DNA from 2 places in the Brevibacillus sp. FW301-21C12A genome. Region 2 is predicted to be linked to the other one. Evidence: predicted binding sites of a transcription regulator. Region 2 holds the regulator's gene; the other holds the start of a gene.

Region 1 (10,893 bases), on a different contig from region 2:
TGTTTTACGCGTTTGTCATTTATGCGATAGCGAAAACGCTCAGTTTCATGAAAACAAAAATACAGCTTGACCGCGAGCGCAATCAAAAGCTCGATGAACTGCTTGAGAGCCAAAGACGTACGCAAAAGTAAACGGCTGGGATATCAAGGAAAGCAACATGGAGAAAAGCAAGCGATTGATACCCGCTTAGAAAAGGCGTCCCTCGCCATGGGCAACAGCAGGTGCGCCAGCAAGATCGAAAAAACGCCGCTTTTTGCCTCTTCCGATAGACACGGCCAGGCCAAATGACAGAATCGTTGCAAGCTAATGAAACCTGGGAAGAGGATGGCGTTTCGATGCAAAACGTAGACTTTACAGAAGCTGCACCAATATTTGAACGATCTTTCCGCAAGTGTCCGGCAAGCAGGCGACGTAACAGGCCATTCCTTGTCGGAGGTGACGAGGCAGCTCGCTTCGCTGCAGGAGCAAATCCAGACCACGAATTACTTGCTGACGGGCTTATTGATGCTGCACGTCGCTTTCCTCGTTGTTTTGATCTGGAAAAAGAGCAAGTAACGAGGCAAAAAGCCGCGCGTTTCGGTTCTATGCGCCGATTCCGGGGGCGATTTGCAACTGGGAGACGAGCGCCGTGCAGCGAATAAGAGCGAAGACGAAAAAGCAAGTGATAAAAGAGCGGGCAAAACACTACTGCCGAAAATGAAAGCAAGTCCATGAAAGCAAAAAAGAGCAGAGGGAGCCTGCTCTTTTTTTACTAGCCAAGAAGAGAGAAACAGTCGCATCGACAGGAAGGCAACGAAGGCTGCACCAAAGCCCCAAAAGATGGACGAAGCTACATTCCGCACACGGAGGGGCAAGCATTCGTTCCTGCCCTGCGGAAGCGCGCCTACAAAAAGCGAACGAGCGCCTGCACGAACTTTTCCAAATAAAGCTGATCGACTTCGTCAAATCGGTTTTTTCGCGGGCTGTCGATGTCGAGCACGCCGAGAAGCTGGCCGTCTTTTATGATCGGCACGACGATTTCCGATTCGGATGCGGCGTCGCAGGCGATATGGCCGGGGAACAAGTGCACATCTTCCACGCGAACAGTTTCCCGCTTCTCCGCCGCGGTGCCGCATACGCCTTTGCCAAACGGAATGCGCACGCACGCAGGCAGCCCCTGGAACGGTCCAAGCACCAGCTCATTCCCATCATTGAGGTAAAAGCCGACCCAGTTTACTTCCTCGAAAAATTGGTTCAGCAAAGCGGCGGCGTTTGCCAGATTGGCGACCTGGTTGGATTCGCCTGCAAGCAGCGCTTCTAGCTGTTTGATGACCAGTTCGTAGTTTTCTTCTTTTTTTCCTTGAAACTTTTCGAGTTTGAACATGAAAGCTACCTCCCACCCGCTGAGCATCTGTTGATCTACTCCGCCATTATAAACCATCCGGGTGAGAAATGGCTCCGGCAAATTCGCCGAGAGTATGCGGCTGGCCCCAAGTTTTGCTAGAAGCTGGTAGAGAGCTCTAGTACAATGAAGGGAGATATACCGAATTTTCTCGTGGGCAAGGCATGGATAGGAGGCAAAAGACAGCATGGAAAAAGCGACATTTGCCGGAGGGTGCTTCTGGTGCATGGTTACTCCGTTTGAAGAGTTGCCAGGGATCGGAGGCATCGTCTCGGGTTATACAGGGGGCTCGGTCGAGAACCCGACCTACGAACAGGTCAAAACGGGGCAGACCGGGCACTGGGAAGCGGTTCAAATTACGTTCGACCCGGAGCTGTTCCCTTATGAGAGACTGCTCGAGCTGTATTGGCAGCAAATTGATCCGACAGATCCTGACGGGCAGTTTCATGATCGCGGCAGCCAGTATCGCACAGCCATTTTTACGCACAATGAAAAACAGCACGAACTGGCAGTCCAGTCCAAAAAAGCGCTGGAGGCGAGCGGCCGCTTCTCGAAGCCGATTGTCACGGAAATTTTGCCTGCTGCTCCGTTTTATCCGGCAGAAGAATACCACCAGGGCTACCACAAGAAAAATCCGAAGCATTACAAGGAAGACCGCGAGAAATCCGGGCGCGACGCGTACATTCAGGAGCATTGGAAGGAAACGACATAAGCGCGGCAGCAAAAACAGCACAGTAGCAGAGCCGAACAGGCTGCTGGCAGTCCCCGTCTTTTGGCAAAAGGCGGGTTTTTTTGTTCGCTCATCCAAACGACTCTTAGCGAACGCTTCGGCCAAGCCAGGTGTGTGATCTGGAGCGCCGTTCGTACGTGCTGCTGCCGACCGCCCGATACAGCTCTGTCTCCTTCGTCGTGCAAGCTTTTTCGAACGGCACCGTTTAGAGTACAAACAGGCCGCTAAACCACGGCAACGCAAAATAGACGAGCGCACACACGAGTAGAAACAACATCGTTTTTAACAGCATGCCTGCCAAAAAGCTGTCAGTGGGCAGGCTGCGCTCGATCAGCCTTTCGAATGCGAGAAAAAGCGTGATAGCCAGACAAGCGAGCAGGCCAAAGCCGATGAACGGTCCCATCTAGCAGACACCTCCCGGAAATTTCAACAGCGCCTTCCTTCTCTTTACGTCTAGTGTCCATGCCGGTGGATTTCGGCTTCAACCCCGGAAAAGTCCCAAAAGATCGAGAAGATGAGCAACCCGATAGCCAGGACATACAGCCATCTGATTCGGTAAGACGGTGACGCGACAATCAATACCCAGGCGATGAAAAGCAGCCAAAGGATTCCGTTGCTTATAATATCGTCGAACATAGGCGAAGATCCCTCCCCATGGACAATACGGTTTTGGGGATTTTTGGTTACAGGAGAGGGGGAGAAGCGACGCGCCATGGCAAGCGGAGTGTCAGCGAAAATCTTTCCACGTAAAATCAATGCTCAGGTGGCCGATGTACCTCTCTTTGATTGCGACCTTTCCTTTGGTGGCCAGCTCCGGCTTGCGAAAGCAGACGAGGTCTTCGTGATAGCCGAACATGCGGCATATCTCCGGACGAAACGAATGAATGCCGCACTGATCTTTGTTCATGTCATAAAAAATACAGGTTCCGCTAAAGCGGGGCTGCTGCTCCAAGTTTTCGCGCAGCTTTTTCGGCATGGCCTTCAGCTTCTTATGTATGTGCTTGCGCTCTTTTTCCGTGATCGGCACAGGACCGCAGCATAAGCCTTTGCAGTCTTGGCATGGCAGTGTATTCACAAAAGCACAACCTTTCTATCTGTTCTTTGCTGTTTGTTGTGTAAAGAATAGTATGAAAGGTTTATTTTGAATTGTAAATAAAAATAATTCCATCTTATCACAAAATGAAATTTTTGTCAATGTGCAATTTGTTTTAAAAGTTGCCATTTGCGGCGAGAAAAAAGGGCGGCCAGCACGGAGTCGGCGAACAGCGACAAGGCGAAAATTACAAAAGCAGCCTTTGACCAGATAGAAAACGGGATGACGTATGACGAAGTGAAAAACATCATCGGCGGAGAAGGTGAGCTGCTCTCCGAAGCGGGCAATAAAGGAGAGCAATTTCATGCCGTGGTCTACATGTACGAAGGGGAAGCGGCAGGCAGCAACGCCAGCTTTACCTTTCTGGATGGCAAGCTGCAAGTCAAAGGCCAATATGGGCTGAAATAAACCAAACCCGTCTTTGCAGCAAGCGCAAACGACGGGTTTTTCTTCGCAGGATGTCTGTACGGCTCGTTAACGCGGATCTTCCGTTACCAGCGCGATGGCAAAGCCGTCGTAGCCTTTGCTGCCGACCGTTTGAATTGCGGTCGCGCTAACCGTCGGCTTGTTTGCGACCAGATCGGCGAATTGCCGGACGCCGACAATGTTCGGATCGCTGGTGGCTTCGTCGACGACGGCACCTTTGCGCACCACGTTATCGGTAATGATGACGCTGCCTTTTCGCGAGAACTTCAGCGCCCAGCGGAAGTAGTCCGGATTGTTTTTCTTGTCGGCGTCGATGAAGATGAGGTCAAACGGTCCCTGTTTTTCATCCGCGAGCGCAGAAAGGCTGTCCAAGGCGTCTCCAAGCCTGATCTCGACCACCGATTCCAGCCCGGCACGGGCGATGTTGGCTTTGGCCACCTCGGCATGCTTCGGTGCCGCTTCCAGCGTGATGAGCCGACCGTCGGCAGGTAAGGCGCGGGCTAGCCAAATCGTACTGTAGCCGCCCAGTGTCCCGATCTCCAAAATCGTCCGGGCTCCCTGGATTCGTGCCAGCAGATGGAGAAATTTTCCCTGATTGGGCGCGACGTCGATAGGCGGGAGGCCAGCGGAAGCGTTGTTTTCCAGCACGGCTTCCAGGATCGGATCGGCTGAAACGAATTTTTGCGTAAAATACTCGTCTACGGCTGTCCATTGTTCGCGATTCATGGTTTCCCTCCTTTTTATGACAAGGCTACGAAAAGAGCATATGGCAAAAACAGCATATCATAAAAGCTGCATCGTCGAAATATTGGAAATGCAAAGGCGATTTCAGCGCAAGAAATTGAGGAAGCCAACGACGATGAGAAAGCCCAGAAACGCTATGATTCCGTAAACCAAATACGTTGGCAGCCTGTCAAAGCCTCCCGTCGCTGCTTCAGCTTCGTGCTCTCGCGCGCCAATGGACGAAGCATTCCCCCCGGAAGGATTCGCGGCGCCCGACTCGTGACCTGGACGAACGGATGGCTGCTTGGGAGTCGACAAAACGATCCCGACGATCAAGAGAAAAAGGCTTGCCGCCAGAAAAAAGGTCACAAAGCCGTTGGTGAACAGGGAGGGAAGCTCCGGCTGCGTGGGAAACTGCCCGGTGGCAGAGGCGGCTTGCATTTGCCCGATCCAGATGTAGTAGGCGAGCATTCTTTCAAGCGTGTAGAGCAACCCGCTGGCTAGAAACAAAATCATGCTGAGCGTATAGGCAAGCTTTGCAGTCAATGGATTTGCACTCACTTTCTGTCAACGACAATTATTGGAGGTACGTCATGTAGATGGCTGCGAAAAAGCATATGGCTGCACTAAAGGAGAGCAGCGCGGTAGCCATCCTGGAAAGCGGGTGGTTGTGCTTGCTTGGAAACCAGCTAGATTGCTGCAGCCGATTGCGGTAGTAAACGAGCAGGAGGAGAAACAAGGCGGCGTGCGCCAAAAAAATGCCTTCCCCCGGCGCTTGTTCGGGAAAAAACAAGGTGACCACCGGGCCTGTCACCACCAAAAAAATGGCCATGCAAATCAGTATGCGAATGATTTCCAAAAAAAATCGAAACAAAATGAGCATCGTTATCACCATGTACATTGTAACATAATTGGATATTTTGAGGAATAATGGTATTTGTTATGGAGCCTTACGGAAAAATAGAGGAAACAATTGCGTCCGTTACCATTATTTTCGCATGGTATTATCGTCCAATTCTAGCGATAATAGAAAAGTAATCCAAGCTAGCTAGTATAATCCAACTTGGGGATTCGATGCGTTCGACTGAATTTATGCAGATAGGTCGACGCTATTTTTTTGTTCCATACATAGGTATAATTACCTAAAATTGATCGTTGTTTAGGGGAAGATCGTACTTTATGATTAGATCATTCACGTATGACATATGCGTACTACCCCGTACGCCCCGGCCGGAAGTTGCGGCTGGGATTTTTTTTGCCGTCCGGCATCCAATGATCTCCTATCGCGTTTTGACGCGCTTTTGGTATATTCTATACGAGGACTCACAATGTTCTTGGGGTCCGCGGTGGCTCAAAAATGCAGAGGAGCCACCGCTTTTTTTATACAGATTCTTATCCAGTATGAGGGCAACTAAAGCCTTGCCAATGTCTTGGCGCAGCCAAGTTTTTTGCTGCGACGAAAGCCTTACTTGCAACAAAAGCGAGCCATACATATTCAGGTCTTTTGTACCATACTTTCGGCTGTGCGTTGGCGAGAACTTGCCATGGAAGGATCGCGCATTCATACATGCTCCATTTCCGGTCATCCTAAAGAAAGGGAAAATTGATCTGGAGGTGTTTCGCATGCGAACGATCCTTGCTGTTTTGGCGCTTGTCTTGGCGATTACGGGCTGCACGGGCAAGAACAACGCGCAAACCCAGCAGAAAAACGACGCGGAGCCGTTGTGCACTCCGGCGCCCGTGCGCCATACCGAATGGGAGGAGCAGGCAAAGGCGATTGCAGGCAGGGTGGATGGCATTGACGAAGTGGCAGCCGTCCACATCGACAAAGACCTGAACCTAGCGATCAAGGTGAGCAATTTCAACCGCTTTCGGCTGGAGTCGATTGAAAAAGAAGTCTCTGGCAAGCTGAAGGAGGCTTTTCCGGATTCAAAAATCCACGTGACCTCTGACAAGAAGCTGTTTATGGATTTGCAAGCGATGAGCGGCGCTCCGTGGCCAACGGATGTCAAGGAAGCGTGCCAGAAAAAGAAAGCGAGCAAAAAGCTGGAAAAGAAAATGAAAGGGTAATAGCGGTCTAGCGCCTCGGCTTGCCAAAAAGGTGGCCGAGGCTTTTTGCGGTCGGTGAACAAGCAGGCGAGGCGAACGGTTGCCGATGAACAACGCATCGAGGGCAAAAGAAAAACTCCCGGGATGGGAGTTGGATTCGTTTAATAGCAATCGCCATGAACACGGTCACGGTCATGATCGCGGTCACGATGCAAGTCGACGCCGCGCAGCTCGTCTTTCGCTTTCTCAACCAGCACTTGATAATCCCTTACCACTTCGGTCAGGGCAGAAACGGATTCTTTGTAATCCGGCTCATTACAAATCCCATCAATGGCCCGATGGAGGTGGTACATTTTATCTTCGGTTTTGCGGATAAATTCTACCCAATCCATTCCGTTCATAAAAATACCTCCTTTCCTTGCCTTAGGCTTTACCCGATGACAGAGAAGTATGCAACGATTTGTCTGGCAGCCTGCGCAAGAGCGGATAAAATCATTTTTTTCGACACTTTGTCTTACCATGTTTATCTCTTTACTATGGAAATAAACTTGCCTAGTGCGTAATATAAGAGGATGGAATTTTTCGTTGAGCCGTGAGAGAAGATCCGTGGAGCGTTTTCGGAAGCGAATGAGGTGGAGAGTGTGGATGTTTTAGCAAGAGTAAACAAGTCATTGGAAAAAATAATGCCGGTATTGACTCCGAGCAGTGTGGCGATTGGCGTGTTGGCCGGGACTCATCTTCAGCCCTATGCCTTTTTGTCGCCGTGGGTGTTTGCCTTTATGACCTTTGCCGGGAGTTTGGGAGCGGGGTTCAAGGAATTTGCCAAAGTATTGACACGGCCGCTGCCGCTCGTCGTCAATTTGCTGATTTTGCATGCGCTGATGCCGTTTATCGCCTGGGGAGTGGCTCATCTGCTCTACCCGGACGACATGCATGTCGTCACAGGCTTTTTGTTGGCTGCACTTATACCGACCGGGATTTCCAGCTTTCTCTGGTCGTCGATTTACATGGGCAATATTGCTCTGACGCTTTCGATTATTTTGCTAGATACGATGATTTCGCCGCTTGTCGTTCCGTTTGGCATGTACGTTTTGCTCGGGGCAAAGGTGGAGATGGACACGTGGGACATGATGCAGGGGCTGTTTTACATGATTGTGCTGCCGTCGCTTGCCGGGATGCTGCTGCATCATTTTTCGCAGGGGAGGGTCAAAAAGACGTTGGCTCCCAAGCTCGCTCCGTTTTCCAAGCTGGGCATGGGTGTTGTCGTTGCCATCAACAGCTCGATGGTCGCAAGCTATTTCCACGCCTTTGATGCCAGGCTGCTGGGAATGGCGCTGGTCGTTCTTTTCCTCGCGATTTTGGGCTACCTGCTCGGGTGGTGGATCTCCCGGCTCTTTGGCTGGGAGCGCGATGTGATCGTGACCTTGACCTTTAACAGCGGGATGCGCAACATCAGTGCCGGAGCGGTCATGGCGATTACGTATTTCCCGGCGACAGTCGCGCTGCCTGTCGTGCTCGGGATGCTGTTCCAGCAGACGCTCGCTTCCACCTTTGGCAAGTTTTTGGACGTCGTGGAGAAAACACCGAAAAAAATCATCCAGGAAGCCGCGCAGTAGAAAGCAGGGAAATCCTGCTTTTTTTTATTGCTTGTTCGCATGTTGTTCGTATATAATACATACAAACGTACGTTCGAGGTGAGGCTTTTGCTGGAGACAATAGTTGTGCCCGTCCACAATGTGATGAAGCGGGTTCCGGTGCTGACAACTGTACATCTTCGTGTCTACAAAATGCTGGAGAACGGAATAGAGATCAACACAATCGCGGCGGATCGCCAGATGAGGCGCGCCGTCAACGATTTGTGCAGGTTAGGGTGGGTGAAAGCAAGTGGGGATCGGAACTAGCTATGCGGGACGGCAAGCTTCCCGGCAGCGCACTACTCCGCCGGGGGTCACGAAGCAGGAGCGCGAATCGTTTTTGTATTTGCTTCGCGACTCGGGCAGGGAGGATTACGCGGTGACGGTAAGCTGGTGGGTTTCGTTGGACGGCGAGTGCGGCAACACGCAAAGCATGTGGGGCGTGGTCAAGTGGGTCGATCCGAAAGCGCGCAAAGTCCAGTTGGTCAACGAAACGAGAAGCGAATGGATTGAGCTGGAGCAGATCGTGAATGTGCGCGGCTGAGCTTGGAGTTTTAGCGGCAGGCACAAAAGAAGGAGGGCGACTATGCCCTCCTTTTTCGTTTGGATGAGGAAGTAAAAAGATATTATGTAAGAAAACCTAACACAAAATCAAGAAAATTGCCAAAAAGCGTTGACAATCGACTGTGATATGTTAGTATATATTACATAGCATGCATTCTCTCCACTTCCTATCTTCGACCCAGAAATGGGTCCTTTTTTTTTGCCCGGATAGCTTGCCTATTGCGGATAAGGCTTGCCATCGCCCTTGAACAGCTTGCTCACCATCTCGTACAGACGGCCCGGCATGTTCGGGAACACGAACGAATACTGATCGGCTCCCTCCTTTAGCAAAGCGACAGGGGCTTCGATCGTGTAAGGAATTTTCATCAAGTCGAGCATTTTTTTGTACTCATCCACCATGGCGTGATCGACTGTATAGTAAAACGATTTGGAAGGGTTCATTTGTGCACGCTCCTTTTCCATATTGTAGCATAGGAAGGCGTTTGTTTGAACGAGACATAATATTTATTATGTTAACGAAATGACCGTCTGAACGACAAAAAACACTCTGCTGTCAGGCAAACAGAGTGTTTTTACGCGTGCGCATGCAAGGGACGGGACCGCCTAGCTGCTGAAAAAACTTCTGCTGGAGTGCTTCCGCTTGTAGTGGGAGCTGCCGTAATGGGAGTGCCCATGCCCGTGCCGATGTCCGTGGCTGGAACCGTATCCTTTGCGATACTTGTAGTCGCTGCTGCTGTATTTCCGGTATTTGTGGGAAGAAGTCGAGTGATTACCCAGTAAATTTTTCAATAGCTTTTTTAACATCTCCATCACTCCCAGTCGTCGTGTAGGATCGGTTTATATTCGTATTTACGAATATGCTTGGCAATCGTTTCAGTTCCCTGCGAATTTTTCGGGAAAAACAGGTCCGATCCGGTCAATCCGGTTCGTCCAGATACCGCCCGTAAACGTAGCAGGCACCCGGTCGAGGTCAGCAGGCGTATCGAAGCCTGCGGAAAAATCGCCGCTTCCGGCTACAAGGATGGCGCGCGTATTTACTGCTTCCATTCTCGCCATGAAACGGTTCGGCCAACCCCACAGCCATGGCGCGATTTGATCGGGAATGTGGAGCTGGGTGTGGGCGCAGGCGTCGGGAACGTAACCGGACCAGCCCGCCGCTATGTACGGGATCAGACAGCTTTTCATCGTATCCATCGAGATGACGCGCAGCTCCGGGATTTGGCTCTTCACCGCGGCGATCGGCTCGTCGCCTCCGTAGACTGTCAGCTTTTCCAGCCGTTCTTTTGGCAGAGACTGCAAGGCGTCCGCGAGCGCCTGTCCTTCGTTTGGATCGTTGCTCTTGATATGGATGAGCAGAGACTCGTCGGGGAACGCTTTGAGCACATCGGTTAACGACGGCATCAGCCCGATGCCTTTTCCGCGAAACGGATAGGTGCGTCCTCCGTCTGCCGTATAGTTGTAGCCGATATCGAGCTTCTGCAGGTCGGCCAGGGTAAAATCTCTGGTGACGCCGTCGCCGTTCGTGCGACAGCCGAGCGTCCAGTCGTGGAACACGGCAAATTGCCCGTCTTTCGTCCAGTGGACGTCAAATTCCACGACGTCGGCACCTGCTGCGAAGGCGGCTTTCATGGACGGCAGCGTGTTTTCCAGATACGGATGCTCCGGCGGGTAAATTCGTTCGGCTGTACACGTCTCGTTCGTCAGCCCTTCCATGTGAAAGGTCTGCGCCATTCCGCGGTGGGCGAGCAAAAAGGGAGAGCCGGCAGGCGGAGCAGCCAGGTAGGAGCTGTTGACGAAAAAGACGTAGGCGACAAACAAAAGCGGGATCCAGACCACTTTTTTGCGGTACCATTGCTTGCGCGGTCTGTTATCGGAAGTGGACATGACTTGTAATCCTCCAGCGTCGTGACTTTTTGTGCGTTCATTCTATCAAAATGCGGACGCAAGCGGAAATCCTTTTTCGCCGGAGAGAGCAGGGGTTGGCATGGAGGAAAAAGACTGGCAAAATAGATGAATAATTGAAACCAGAATGGACAGAGCAGGGGGATTCCATGAAAATAGCGCTACACCAGATCGCCTATCAGATCGGGATGCACCCGGCAGAGATGGCGAAGCTGGTCTACGAAGGAGAAGTCACGGGCGAAGTGCCTGACCGCAACCCGCAAGCGAAGGATGCGTGGGTAGATTTGCATTCGTTGAAAAACTTCATTGAATGGAAGTTCGATCAGGGCGCCTTCGACCAGATGTTTTTCGATAAAGCCATGCGCCATCTCAACAAGGCGATGGGGAAAAA
Region 2 (10,893 bases):
TCGTGCAAGAAAGGGCTTACAGCGCCGTTTGCACCACCCTGTTATACTGCAGACAAATTGTCTGTTTAATGTGTTATAGTATTGATATTACAGGGTTTATTTCCTCTCTGTTATCATTTACTATAAAAGCTGTATCAGTTTTTTTCAAGGCTTAGTTTTACATTTGAGCAAACAGGAGTGTAAATCGATGTCTGAATATGTAAAACGAACGATCATAAAAGAAGAAGTGCCAAGCATTCATGTGGACACTCCCCGCTCGGTCAAAGTGTACCTCCCGCCGGGCTACAACGAGCTTCTGTCCTATCCTGTCGTCTACTGCCAGGACGGGAATGACTTTTTTACGATGGGACGAATCGCTACCATCGCCAACCAGCTCATTTTGGAGGAAGGCATCGAGCCGTTCCTCGTCGTCGGCGTCTCGGTAGACCGCAGCAAGCGGACGAGCGAATACTCCCCCGTCGGCGCAAGAAACGAAGCGTACAAACGCTTTTTTTGCGAAGAGCTGCTGCCGTACATCGAGGAGCGCTATCCCGTTAGGCGCGACAAAGCGTCCCGCGTGCTTGCAGGCGATTCGCTCGGAGGCACTGTGGCGCTGCATCTCGCCCTGGACCAGCCTGAGCTGTTTTCGCAGGTGCTTGCGCTGTCGGGAGCCTTTTTCCAGCCGACGCTCGACGCCATCCAAAGCCGCGAGAGCCTGTCCTGGCTGCGCATCTGGATGGTCGTGGGACTGGACGAAACCGCCGTGGAGACGCATATCGGAACGTTTGACTTCGTCGAATGGAACCGGGAAGCGAAAAAGCTGCTCACGGCCAAACAGGCCAACCTGTCCTATGCCGAAAAGCCGGGCAATCACGTCTGGGGCCTGTGGCAAAAGGAGCTGCCGGATGCCCTTCGCCACTTTTTCCCGCCGCCGCGCCTGTAGCCGCTTCCAGACTCGGCTGGCTTGGCGACGTGTCCGTTTTCGGCTAGAGCGAGCCGTTGATTTCCTTGATCTCTTCGTATCCGTAATAACGGCCATCTACCATGTAAATGCCCTGGTGGGTGGCTTTTTCAATTTCTCCTGCTACCTGCTGCGCATTTTGGAGAACGATGTTGACGATCTTGCTCTCGTCGCGCTTCATCTGGTTTTGCAGCCGCTCACGCTCTTTGGCCGATATCATGTTCATCCCTCTTTTCCCTCAAGAGTCAATGGCTATAGTATTTCTTTGGAAGAAGGGAAATACACGCGAACGACGGAGAAAAACCCCCGCCATGCCGCAAGAGCCGCTCTTGGACAGACGGGGGCTTTCTGGATTTATTTTTCGCTCTTTCAAGCCTTCTTGCGAGCAGCTCCGTCGCCTTGGCGGCATCTTCCTTGAAGTAATCGTTGCTGCTGAGCTTCATCGAGGGCGGCACCCAGGCGTAGGCAGCGGGAACACCCGGCAGGACAATTCCGTCGACCAACGGCTGGCGCTCAATCGCGTAGGAAAACGCCTGGCGAATTTTTTTGTTCGTAAACGGCGGCTGGGTCGTATTAAACGTAACCGCTACGGTATTCGGATACGGGTCGAGCACAATTTTGCCCTCATCCTGCAAGCTTTGCAGCAAATCGACAGGCAGCGTATAGGCAGTGTGGCCGCCCCAATCGAGATCGCCGGAATCAAACAGCGCTTGCAACGTGTTGGTGTCGGTAATCATGCTCCAGACGATCTTGTCCAGCTTCACCGCGTCTTTGTCATGGTACTTGTCGTTTTTGACCAGCACCAGCTTGTTTTTATGCTCCCAAACATCCATCTTGAACGGGCCGTTTCCGATGTAGTTCTCAGGAGAAGCCGCCCAGCCCGGATTGGACTCGACCGTTTTTTGGTGCAGCGGGAACAGCGTCGGGAAAGCGGTCAGCTCGTAAAAAAACGGCGCGGGCGAATTGAGCTGCACTTCCAGCGTGTGGTCATCGAGCGCTTTGACCGCGACGGCATCCTTGCTTCCTTTTCCCGTGTTAAATTCTTCCGCTCCTTTGATGAAATAAAGCATGTAGGCGTACTCCGAGCCTGTTTGCGGGTCGAGATTGCGCTTCCAGGCAAATTCAAAATCGTGCGCGGTGACGGGATCACCGTTGGACCAGAGGGCGTCTTTTTTCAATTGAAACGTGTACGTCAGCATATCGGGGGAAACGGAGTAGTTCTCGGCCAGCGCTCCCGCAATCTTTCCGTCAGGCCCGTAGCGCGTCAGCCCTTCAAAACAGGCCGTAATCACGTCAAAGGAAGTCCCGTCTGATGCCAGGCCCGGGTCTGCCGTCGGCGTTCTCCCCCTTCCGCATTCCAGTTCAAGACCATCTCTTGCGTTTTGGCTTGCTCGGATTTCGTTGTTTCTGTGCCCTGGTTGTCAGTTGCCGACGGCTGGGACGAACTACAGCCTGCAACGAATTGAAAAATCAGAAACCCAATCAATAGCGCGCCTGTTCGTTTCTTCAACTCTCGCGTCCTCCTCGTCTGTGTCGAGTTCGCGAAGATGACTGATTGACAGTCTTTTACTCTCCACCATGCTATCGCATCACCGCAAAAAAGGAATCGGACGAGTTGGTAGAAAATCATGTGCTAGCGGCGAAAGATTTTTATACATATTGCCAAAAAATTCGTTCTATTTCTTCGGCGCTTCCCAAGCAACAAGCCAGTCCGCCCCTTGTCTGGTGCTGGACTGGCTTTTCGCTCTCGCTCAAACAGCCTGTATCGTTACCCGGAACACTTCGCTGCTCCCAGCAGCTTCTCTACGACTTCCAGCACTTTGGCGACGCTTTGCTCGTCGATATTACGGTGCGTCGTAAAGCGGATCACGTATTCGTCGAAGTCGACCGCCAACACCCCTCTGTCTGCGAGCCGCTGCAAAAAGTCAACCGCTGTCTCCTGGATCGAATCGGTCCTGACCAGCACGATATTCGTCTCGACAGGCTCGACAGTCAGGGACAGCTTGCGAAAGCCTGCGGCCAACTGCTGTGCCCGCTCGTGATCTTCACGCAGCCGCTCGACCATCTCGGTCAAGGCGATGATTCCCGGCGCAGCCAAATAGCCCGCTTGGCGCAAGCCTCCGCCGAGCTTTTTTCGCCACCATCTCGCTTCTTCGATAAAAGCGCGGTCCCCAGCCAAAATGGAGCCTACGGGCGCACTCAGCCCTTTGGACAGGCAAACTTGAACGGTATCCGTGTATTGGCTCAGTTCGCAAACGTCGACTCCTTGGGCGACCGCCGCATTGAACAGCCTCGCCCCGTCTAGATGAACCGGAATCCCGTGCTTTTGCGCCACGTCATAGACGCCCTTCATCTGCTCGACAGTGACCACCGCGCCTCCAGCCCGGTTATGCGTATTTTCCAGGCAAATCAATTTCGTTCGCGGAAAATGAATGTTGTTGCCGCGGATCGCTTTTTCCACGTCTTCCGGGCGCAAGGCACCGCGCTCTCCCGCGAGTGTCCGGGTTTGCACGCCAGCCAGAGCCGACATCGCTCCCCCTTCGTAATAAAAAATATGCGATTCCGCTTCCGCGATCACCTCGTCACCATTGACACAGTGGGTCAGCACAGCGACCTGGTTGCCTTGTGTGCCGCTGGTGACAAACAAGGCCGCCTCCTTCCCGAGCCGTTCCGCTGCAAGCTGCTCCAGTCGGTTTACCGTCGGGTCTTCGCGATAAACATCATCGCCCACTTCGGCTTCCGCCATCGCGCGAAGCATCGTTTCAGTCGGTTTCGTGACGGTATCGCTGCGCAAATCCATTTTCATAAAAGCGTCCCCTTCCGCATGTTCGTCTAGCAACTCTATGTTCCAGAACACTTTCCACATTGCAACTGCAATTCCCTCTTTGCTAAGATGGAGAAGAAACTCACATACATACAGTTAGGAGACTTGACCGATGAAGGTAAAGATCACTCGCAATGCAGCGAAGCAACTGACCACGATCATGGAGCAGGAAGAAGACAAAGACCTGAAGCTGCGTGTCTATATCACTCACGCGCACGGCGATCATGCACACTACGGCCTGGCGCTGGACAAACCGACCGAAGAGGATGAAGTAGTCTCCACTGACAAGGAAATCGACGTTGTCGTGAAAAAAGACGAGCCGCTTCTGGACGGCATCATCGTCGACTACCTGTATCTGCCGCAAGAAGGCTTCGTCATCACCAACCCGTCCAAAGGAAACACAGGCGACCATTAATCGCTTTGAGCCACACACGCAAAAACCCCTCTGCTGCTTATTCAGCCAGAGGGGTTTTTACTATTTGCCACGTTCAAGCCTGCGTGTACAGCTCGGGCGAAAGCTCAGCCAGCAGTGGCGCCTGCTCCCCTGCCATCTTCGTCAGCACGAGGCGATGCACCGGCCTGGTCATCGCCACGTAGAGCAGCTTCGCGTCCCACTCGTTGTTTTGATACGCATCCACATCGACCACGATGACCGCGTCAAACTGCAAGCCTTTTGTCAAATAGGCAGGCATCACGGTTACGCCGCCCGGAAACTGGTTGTCTTTGCTGCCGAGCAGCGTCAAATCGGCAATGCTCTTTGCAAGCGCCTTGTGCGCCTTTTTGCTCGCCTGAATCGTCTTGGTGACGATCGCGATCGTTTGCAACCCTTCCTTTTGCAGAGCGGCCACCCGGGAGCTGACTTCCGTCCACAGCTTGGCGCGCGAATCGGCCTCGACCATGATTGGCTTTTCGCCATGGCGCAAGACGGGCTTCGCCAAGACGGCTTCCGGCAGCTCAATCTGCCGCAGCACTTCGTTGGCGCACAGCATGATCTCAACTGTCGAGCGATAGCTTTGCGCCAGCGTGTAGTAGGCGGGACGAAGCTGTTCGAAAATACCCTGGGTCAGCTCCTCCCACGCGTGAATGCCGCGGTAGCTGTGAATGCCTTGGGCGATGTCGCCGACAATCGTCAGCGAGTGGCGCTTCGTCGCGAGCGCAATCACGGCAATCTCCAACGCGCTCAAGTCTTGCGCTTCATCCACGACGGTATGGTCGAAATGCCCGGCCTTGTTCATCCCTTCGATGATATGCTGCAAATACAACAGCGGCGCGATATCCTCCGCTTCCAGCCGCTCCTGGGCAAACAGCGCCGCAGAAGACCGGCTCACATCGCGGACCACTTCGTCGGAAATGTCCGCAGGGACAAGCTTGCGCAACAGCTCCTCCTCTGCGATCAGCTCGCGGTACGACTCGAAAATGTCCAGCCGCGGGAAGGAGACGAGGTACGTATCCAAAATTTGCTCCAGCATTTTTTCAAACTTGGCCAGCCCTTGCTTGTCGAGGTCGACTTTTCGCTCGCGCAAATGCGAAAATAGTTGCTTGTTCATCTCTTGCTTCAAATGCTTGCGCAGCGCATCGACGCGTCGATGGTACGGCAAGGACCCGAACTGCTCCAGAAAAAACTGCCGGATCGTCTCGCCCGGGATGGAGAACACTTGCTTCGTCTTGTTGTAAAGAAAACTCAGTTTTTTGAACGGGATTCTCGTCTCGATCACGTAGCGTATGTACTCTTCCATGGCTTCCCGGCACGCCAGCGAGCCTTTGAAACGCAGCCGATGGCGGGTGATTTCCTGCTCCCGCTCGTCCTGCCCTTCTTCAAAAAACAACTGCAGCGGTTTGTCCGGGCTCACGATCCGCCAGCCTTTGGGCATGAGCGGCTTCACGAGCCGCGCCGCCCAGTCTACAAACGTCGATTGCTGAACATCGTCGACGCCAAGCTCGGGTAGCACCTCTGATATGTACGTCAGAAACATCCGGTTCGGGGCGAACACCATAAATTTTTTCGACATCATCGTATCCTGGTAGTTGTAAATCAGGTACGACAGCCGATGCAGCGCAATCGTCGTCTTTCCGCTGCCCGCAACCCCTTGCACGACGATCGGCCGATCTTTTTCCGCGCGAATGATGTCATTTTGCTCCGACTGGATCGTCGCGACGATATCTTTTAAGCGGCTGTCATTCGTCAAGTTCAGATTGGCGTTCAAAAATTCGTCGATGAAGCCTTCCTGCAAAAACTCGTCCGGGTGCCCCATCTCGCGGTTGATCGTCTCTTTTACAGCGCCATCGTAAATCCCGACGATTTTTCCGTCCTCAATTGCGAAGTTGCGCTTCAATCTCACCTCGCCGCGCACGATCTCGCGCCCCATCCGGTAAAACGCATCCTTGCTCTCTCCGGAATAATAGAGACTGGCAATGGGCGCTCGCCAATCCACGACGATCGAATCAAACGTATCGCTGCGGACGATCCCTCTTTTTCCGATGTACACCTGGTCAAGCTCGTAAACCTCGTCCTTGAGAAAATCGACTCGGCCAAAGTACGGCTTGTCGCGTCCGTGATCCTCCAAATAACGCAGGTCTTTTGCCTTGCTTGCGTTCACGACCTGCTTGACGTAATCGTCGGTCGCTTCCCGAATCTCTTCGCGCAGCCGAGCGATCTCCCCATCGATCAATGCAATCGTCTCATCCAGCTTGTTTTGTTCTGCCTCGTAATCGCGGTGTTGGGTACTCACACCCATCCCCCCTCTCGTCTTTTATCAATGTGATGGTCGTTATTGCATTTGTCTGGCAAGCCAGATTCCCGCGGCACAAGAGAGCAGGCCGACCACGATACTGAGCAGGGCGTAAACGAGCCCGCGCAGCCATTGTCCCTCTCCCCAGAACGAAACCACTTCCAGCGAAAATGTGGAAAACGTCGTGAATCCGCCCATAATACCTGTCGTAAACAAAAGATACAGCTCAGGCGAGAAGCCTCCCCGCTCCTTGCCGATCACAAACAAAACGCCGATGGCAAACGAGCCAATGATGTTCGCCAGCCACGTGCCTACAGGCCAGCCCGGCTGATTGGCAACCAGCGCCAGCACATAACGAAGCAACGAGCCGACTGCTCCCCCAACCGCTACAGCCACCCATGCCATTGGTCCCCCTCCTCAATTGCAAAACTGGCAGAAGTCGTCAGGAACAAAAAGACACCCGAGCGTCAAGCAAGGATGTCTGCCGTATCAATACAAGTAAGTTTACTGTTTTGGACGATTTTCCTCAAGATCTTCCACATAGCGGATGGAATCCAGATTCGCTCGAAGCGACATCTTGACCGCATCGATGTACTTTTGGCGCAGAGCTTTTTGCTCCTGCTTCTCCTCGTCAGTCAAGCCAACCTCGCGAGATTTCTTGACCAGTTCGTTGATTCGTTTAATTTCCGCGTCAGATACCACGTTCCGGTTCCTCCCACTCTGTAGTAATGCCGCTTTATTATATCATATCAGTCGGAACTGGCAAGAGAGCGGATGGCGGGCAAGTGCTCGAATCAGTCCGTTTCCGGGATGAACAAGGTCTGCCCCGGATAAATGAGATTGCTGTCGAGGTTGTTCGCCATTTTGATATCGAAAATCAGATCGCGCACATCCACCTTTTCCGAATGATGATGGCGCACAGCAATCGTCCAAAGACTGTCGCCGGAGCGAACGGTCACTTCTTTTCCTTTTAACGGCTCTTTATGCGCAGAAGAGGCAAACACCAGTTCGGTAAGCAAGTAAAAAAAGAGAGAGAACGTCAGCAAAAACAAAATAGCTTGTCCTCTCGTGATGCCCAAACGGACGCGGCGAGGCTGCTTTTTCTCGAAACGGTTATGGATAGACATGGCATTCATAATATGACCCCCTGCAAACATACGTTCTATAAGTTCGTATCCCTATCATAAATGAGAACATATGTTCATGTCAATACAAAAACCGCCGTCTCGCAAATTCGCGCGGAGCTGCTGTGCGCAGCCGTTTTTGCTTCGGATGACGCTGCCGGGCGACTCTATTGGGGTGGATTTAGCTCGTTTCTAGCTGGTTGCTTGCTGCCTGAACAGAAGTCCAAGTGTGCCGCGTTGGTGCGGTTTGTGGCTTGGCGTAAGCTCGGCTCTTCGGTACTGGAGCGGCTGGCGGTTTGACGTGAGCTCGACTCTGCGACAGTGGAGCGGCTTGTGGCTCGACGTAAGCCCGGCTCCGCGACGATGGAACTGTTTGCCGACTTGGAGTTAGCCCGGCTCTATTACAATGGAACGGCTGCAACTTACGGCTCCGGCCGCCCGCCCGCGCTTTTTTCGAGATTTGGCCGATGCTGTCGAATCAAATGCATTTACCCTGTCAAAAATTCCTGTTCGCATCAAAATCGAACTTATGTTTGTCGAACGCAAGCTCCCATGGTATAATATAGGAAAACATGTTCGAGAAATCAGGGGTGTCTCTCTATGTCAAAATTATCCAGCAGACAACAAGCCATAATCGAATTTATTCGCAAGGAAGTCCGGGACAAAGGCTATCCTCCATCCGTCCGCGAAATCGGCGAAGCTGTCGGACTTGCCTCCAGCTCTACTGTGCACGGTCATCTGGCGCGCTTGGAAAAGAAAGGGCTGATCCGCCGCGACCCTACCAAGCCTCGCGCCATCGAACTGCTGTCTGAGGAAGACCGCTTCCAGGACAACTTCGAGGACTCTGTCGTTCGCGTTCCCGTCATCGGGAAAGTAACCGCCGGGCAGCCGATTACCGCGATTGAGGACGTCGAAGAGTACTTCCCGCTTCCAGAAAATATCGTGACTTCAGACAAGGTGTACATGCTGCGGATTTCCGGGAACAGCATGATCGACGCCGGTATCCTGGACGGCGACTACGTAATCGTGCGCCAGCAGCACGTCGCCAACAACGGCGATATCGTCGTCGCCATGACAGAAGAAGACGAAGCGACCGTCAAGCGCTTTTTCAAAGAGAAGAACCACTTCCGCCTCCAGCCGGAAAACGCGACGATGGAACCGATCATTTTGGACAACGTCACCATTCTCGGAAAAGTCATTGGCGTCTATCGCCTCATCCACTAATCGTTCCAGCGCATGAAAAAAGGACAGCCTCCGCTGTCCTTTTTCGTCTCTATCATTATATTTATCTGGCAAGGAAAAACCAGACGATCATGCTCACCTGCAACACGACTTTGACAACTGCGCTTCCCAAAAAGCCGATCAGCGAGCCAAAGCCTGCCTTTACCGCTTTCTCTATCGGCTGCTTTTGCACGAGCAACTCCACCAGCACCACGAGCACGAACGGCATAATCAGCATCCCGAACGGCGGGAACACGAAGATTCCGAGAACAATCCCTACGGCCGCAGCCACCGAAGACCATTTGGAGCCGCCGTACTTTTTCACGAAAAACATGTTGGTCAACAAATCCGCACCGTACAGCAAAATACTGAGCACCACCATCCCCCACCAGAAAGACGCTGGCAACCCCGCTCCCGGATCGGCTATGAAAAAGTGGTAGAGCAAAAAGCCTGCCCACAGTAAAATCGTATCGGGTAGTACTGGCAAAAATATACCGGCGATACTTAGCGCGAAAAGCACCAACACGATAATCCAAAGAACAATATCCATTCTCTATGCACTCCTCTCACATAGGTAATACGAGAAAAAGCCGATTGAAGTTGCACTCTTCTTTTGCGAATCCGTGAGGCCGTCTGCGAGGAGTACCTGCCTATTTTAACGAAAGCGGAGGGTTACTATGACGCGAAACTGGCGCGACCTCTCTTATTTGCACAACGGGACACCGAAACAAAAAGCTGCGGGCCAGGCCATCGCCCAATCCGCGGTCATGCAGCGGCTGCAAGCGTTCGATCCCGTGCTCGCAGGTACGATCCCTCTGGACATCGACATTGCGGACAGCGATCTGGACATTATTTGCGAGTGCCACCACCTCGAGCAGTTTGCCGACGTCGTCCGCGCTTCGTATGCGGCGTATGAAGGCTACAAGGAAGCTCGTCTGCTCGTGCAAGGCGTGCCCACCTGCCTGATTACGTTTTTTGCCTGCGGCTTCTGGTTTGAGCTGTTTGCCCAACCGCGCCCGGTCGAACAGCAAAATGCGTATCGGCACATGGTCGTCGAGCACCGTTTGCTGCTGCTCGGTGGCGCTGACGCCCTCCGCGCCATCCGCCAGCTCAAGCAAGACGGCCTGAAAACCGAACCTGCTTTTGCCTCCTATTTTAACATTCCGGGAGACGATCCATACCAGGCGCTGCTGGATGTGGAAAAGTGGACGGAAGAACAGCTCCGCACTCTTGTGACCAGGTAAAGAGTCCCCCGCTCCTTTGTCGCATAGGCGGACGGCGCGCGCGTGGCGAAAAAATCGCCAGAGCCGCGGTGCAAATGGCGGACAGATGATTTATAATGGGAACTACTGCGCGGGCACTTGGCGGCGCGCAGGGAGAAAACGCGAACGAGGGGGTGTGTGGTTGGTGAATGGAATTGGTTTGCCAGATACTGCAGCGTCTCATGCAAAGCCTGGGAATAAGGCGATACTTTGCATGAGGTGGACAGTCGTTTAGACAATTCATCGCCTTCTCTAACGTATCTCATTTCTTATTTCCTGGCTTTGCCCCTTATTTTTCACTTTAAAAATAAGGAGCGAGCGGAAATGAAATATGTGAATGCAGCCAGCATGCTGCCAGAAACCTTGATCGCAGAAATCCAAAAGTACGTGCAGGGAGAAATCATCTACATTCCGAAACCGAAGACGGCCCATCACAAATGGGGGACCCGGACCGGCGGCAGAAAACAGTTGGATGAACGCAACAGCGCGATCCGCAACGCTTTTCGCGAAGGCGCCTCCATCCAGGAGCTGGCCGAGCAGTACTTTCTCTCGACGGAAACGATCAAAAAGATTGTGTATGCCAAATAGACAAAAGCACTGGCGCGTCCACGAGACGGTCAGTGCTTTTCCTATGCCGAGTTCTTTTTACAATCGTTCTTTCCCTTTGCAGCGCACTCCGCTCCTTTTACAGTAGAAGGTACAAACACCATCACAACTCCTCACGCCTGACGGAGTACGCTGCAAGGAGGAACCAGAAAGATGCAACCATTTATTTCACCCCACCACTATCACT

The links. The regulator LexA, encoded in region 2, represses DNA repair genes until DNA is damaged. The targets are predictions, from matches to a motif close to CGAACATATGTTCG.
Region 1: the regulator LexA is predicted to act here: its motif matches at 8,081-8,094, upstream of AC3WQH_RS22255 (YolD-like family protein).

Annotation. Positions count from the first base shown of each region.
Region 1 covers NZ_JBYTBG010000051.1:363-11,255, forward strand. Annotated here, with positions in the region: gene AC3WQH_RS22190 (hypothetical protein) at 1-131, shown strand, start outside; gene AC3WQH_RS22195 (hypothetical protein) at 373-555, shown strand; gene AC3WQH_RS22200 (GAF domain-containing protein) at 884-1,363, opposite strand; gene msrA (peptide-methionine (S)-S-oxide reductase MsrA) at 1,569-2,093, shown strand; gene AC3WQH_RS22210 (hypothetical protein) at 2,317-2,514, opposite strand; gene AC3WQH_RS22215 (YkgJ family cysteine cluster protein) at 2,839-3,186, opposite strand; gene AC3WQH_RS22220 (DUF3862 domain-containing protein) at 3,334-3,612, shown strand; gene AC3WQH_RS22225 (O-methyltransferase) at 3,679-4,356, opposite strand; gene AC3WQH_RS22230 (hypothetical protein) at 4,459-4,899, opposite strand; gene AC3WQH_RS22235 (hypothetical protein) at 4,931-5,227, opposite strand; gene AC3WQH_RS22240 (YhcN/YlaJ family sporulation lipoprotein) at 5,977-6,423, shown strand; gene AC3WQH_RS22245 (hypothetical protein) at 6,564-6,803, opposite strand; gene AC3WQH_RS22250 (bile acid:sodium symporter family protein) at 7,086-8,018, shown strand; gene AC3WQH_RS22255 (YolD-like family protein) at 8,287-8,580, shown strand; gene AC3WQH_RS22260 (hypothetical protein) at 8,817-9,041, opposite strand; gene AC3WQH_RS22265 (hypothetical protein) at 9,204-9,404, opposite strand; gene AC3WQH_RS22270 (glycerophosphodiester phosphodiesterase family protein) at 9,474-10,484, opposite strand; gene AC3WQH_RS22275 (hypothetical protein) at 10,652-10,893, shown strand, end outside.
Region 2 covers NZ_JBYTBG010000001.1:103,972-114,864, forward strand. Annotated here, with positions in the region: gene AC3WQH_RS00550 (alpha/beta hydrolase) at 188-922, shown strand; gene AC3WQH_RS00555 (hypothetical protein) at 966-1,166, opposite strand; gene AC3WQH_RS00560 (peptide ABC transporter substrate-binding protein) at 1,186-2,232, opposite strand; gene AC3WQH_RS00565 (hypothetical protein) at 2,229-2,450, opposite strand; gene ltaE (low-specificity L-threonine aldolase) at 2,709-3,746, opposite strand; gene AC3WQH_RS00575 (HesB/IscA family protein) at 3,877-4,179, shown strand; gene AC3WQH_RS00580 (UvrD-helicase domain-containing protein) at 4,253-6,493, opposite strand; gene crcB (fluoride efflux transporter CrcB) at 6,533-6,898, opposite strand; gene AC3WQH_RS00590 (DUF896 domain-containing protein) at 6,998-7,195, opposite strand; gene yneA (cell division suppressor protein YneA) at 7,288-7,629, opposite strand; gene lexA (transcriptional repressor LexA) at 8,218-8,841, shown strand; gene AC3WQH_RS00605 (DUF456 domain-containing protein) at 8,903-9,388, opposite strand; gene AC3WQH_RS00610 (DUF4269 domain-containing protein) at 9,516-10,082, shown strand; gene AC3WQH_RS00615 (CD3324 family protein) at 10,425-10,688, shown strand; gene AC3WQH_RS00620 (FusB/FusC family EF-G-binding protein) at 10,860-10,893, shown strand, end outside.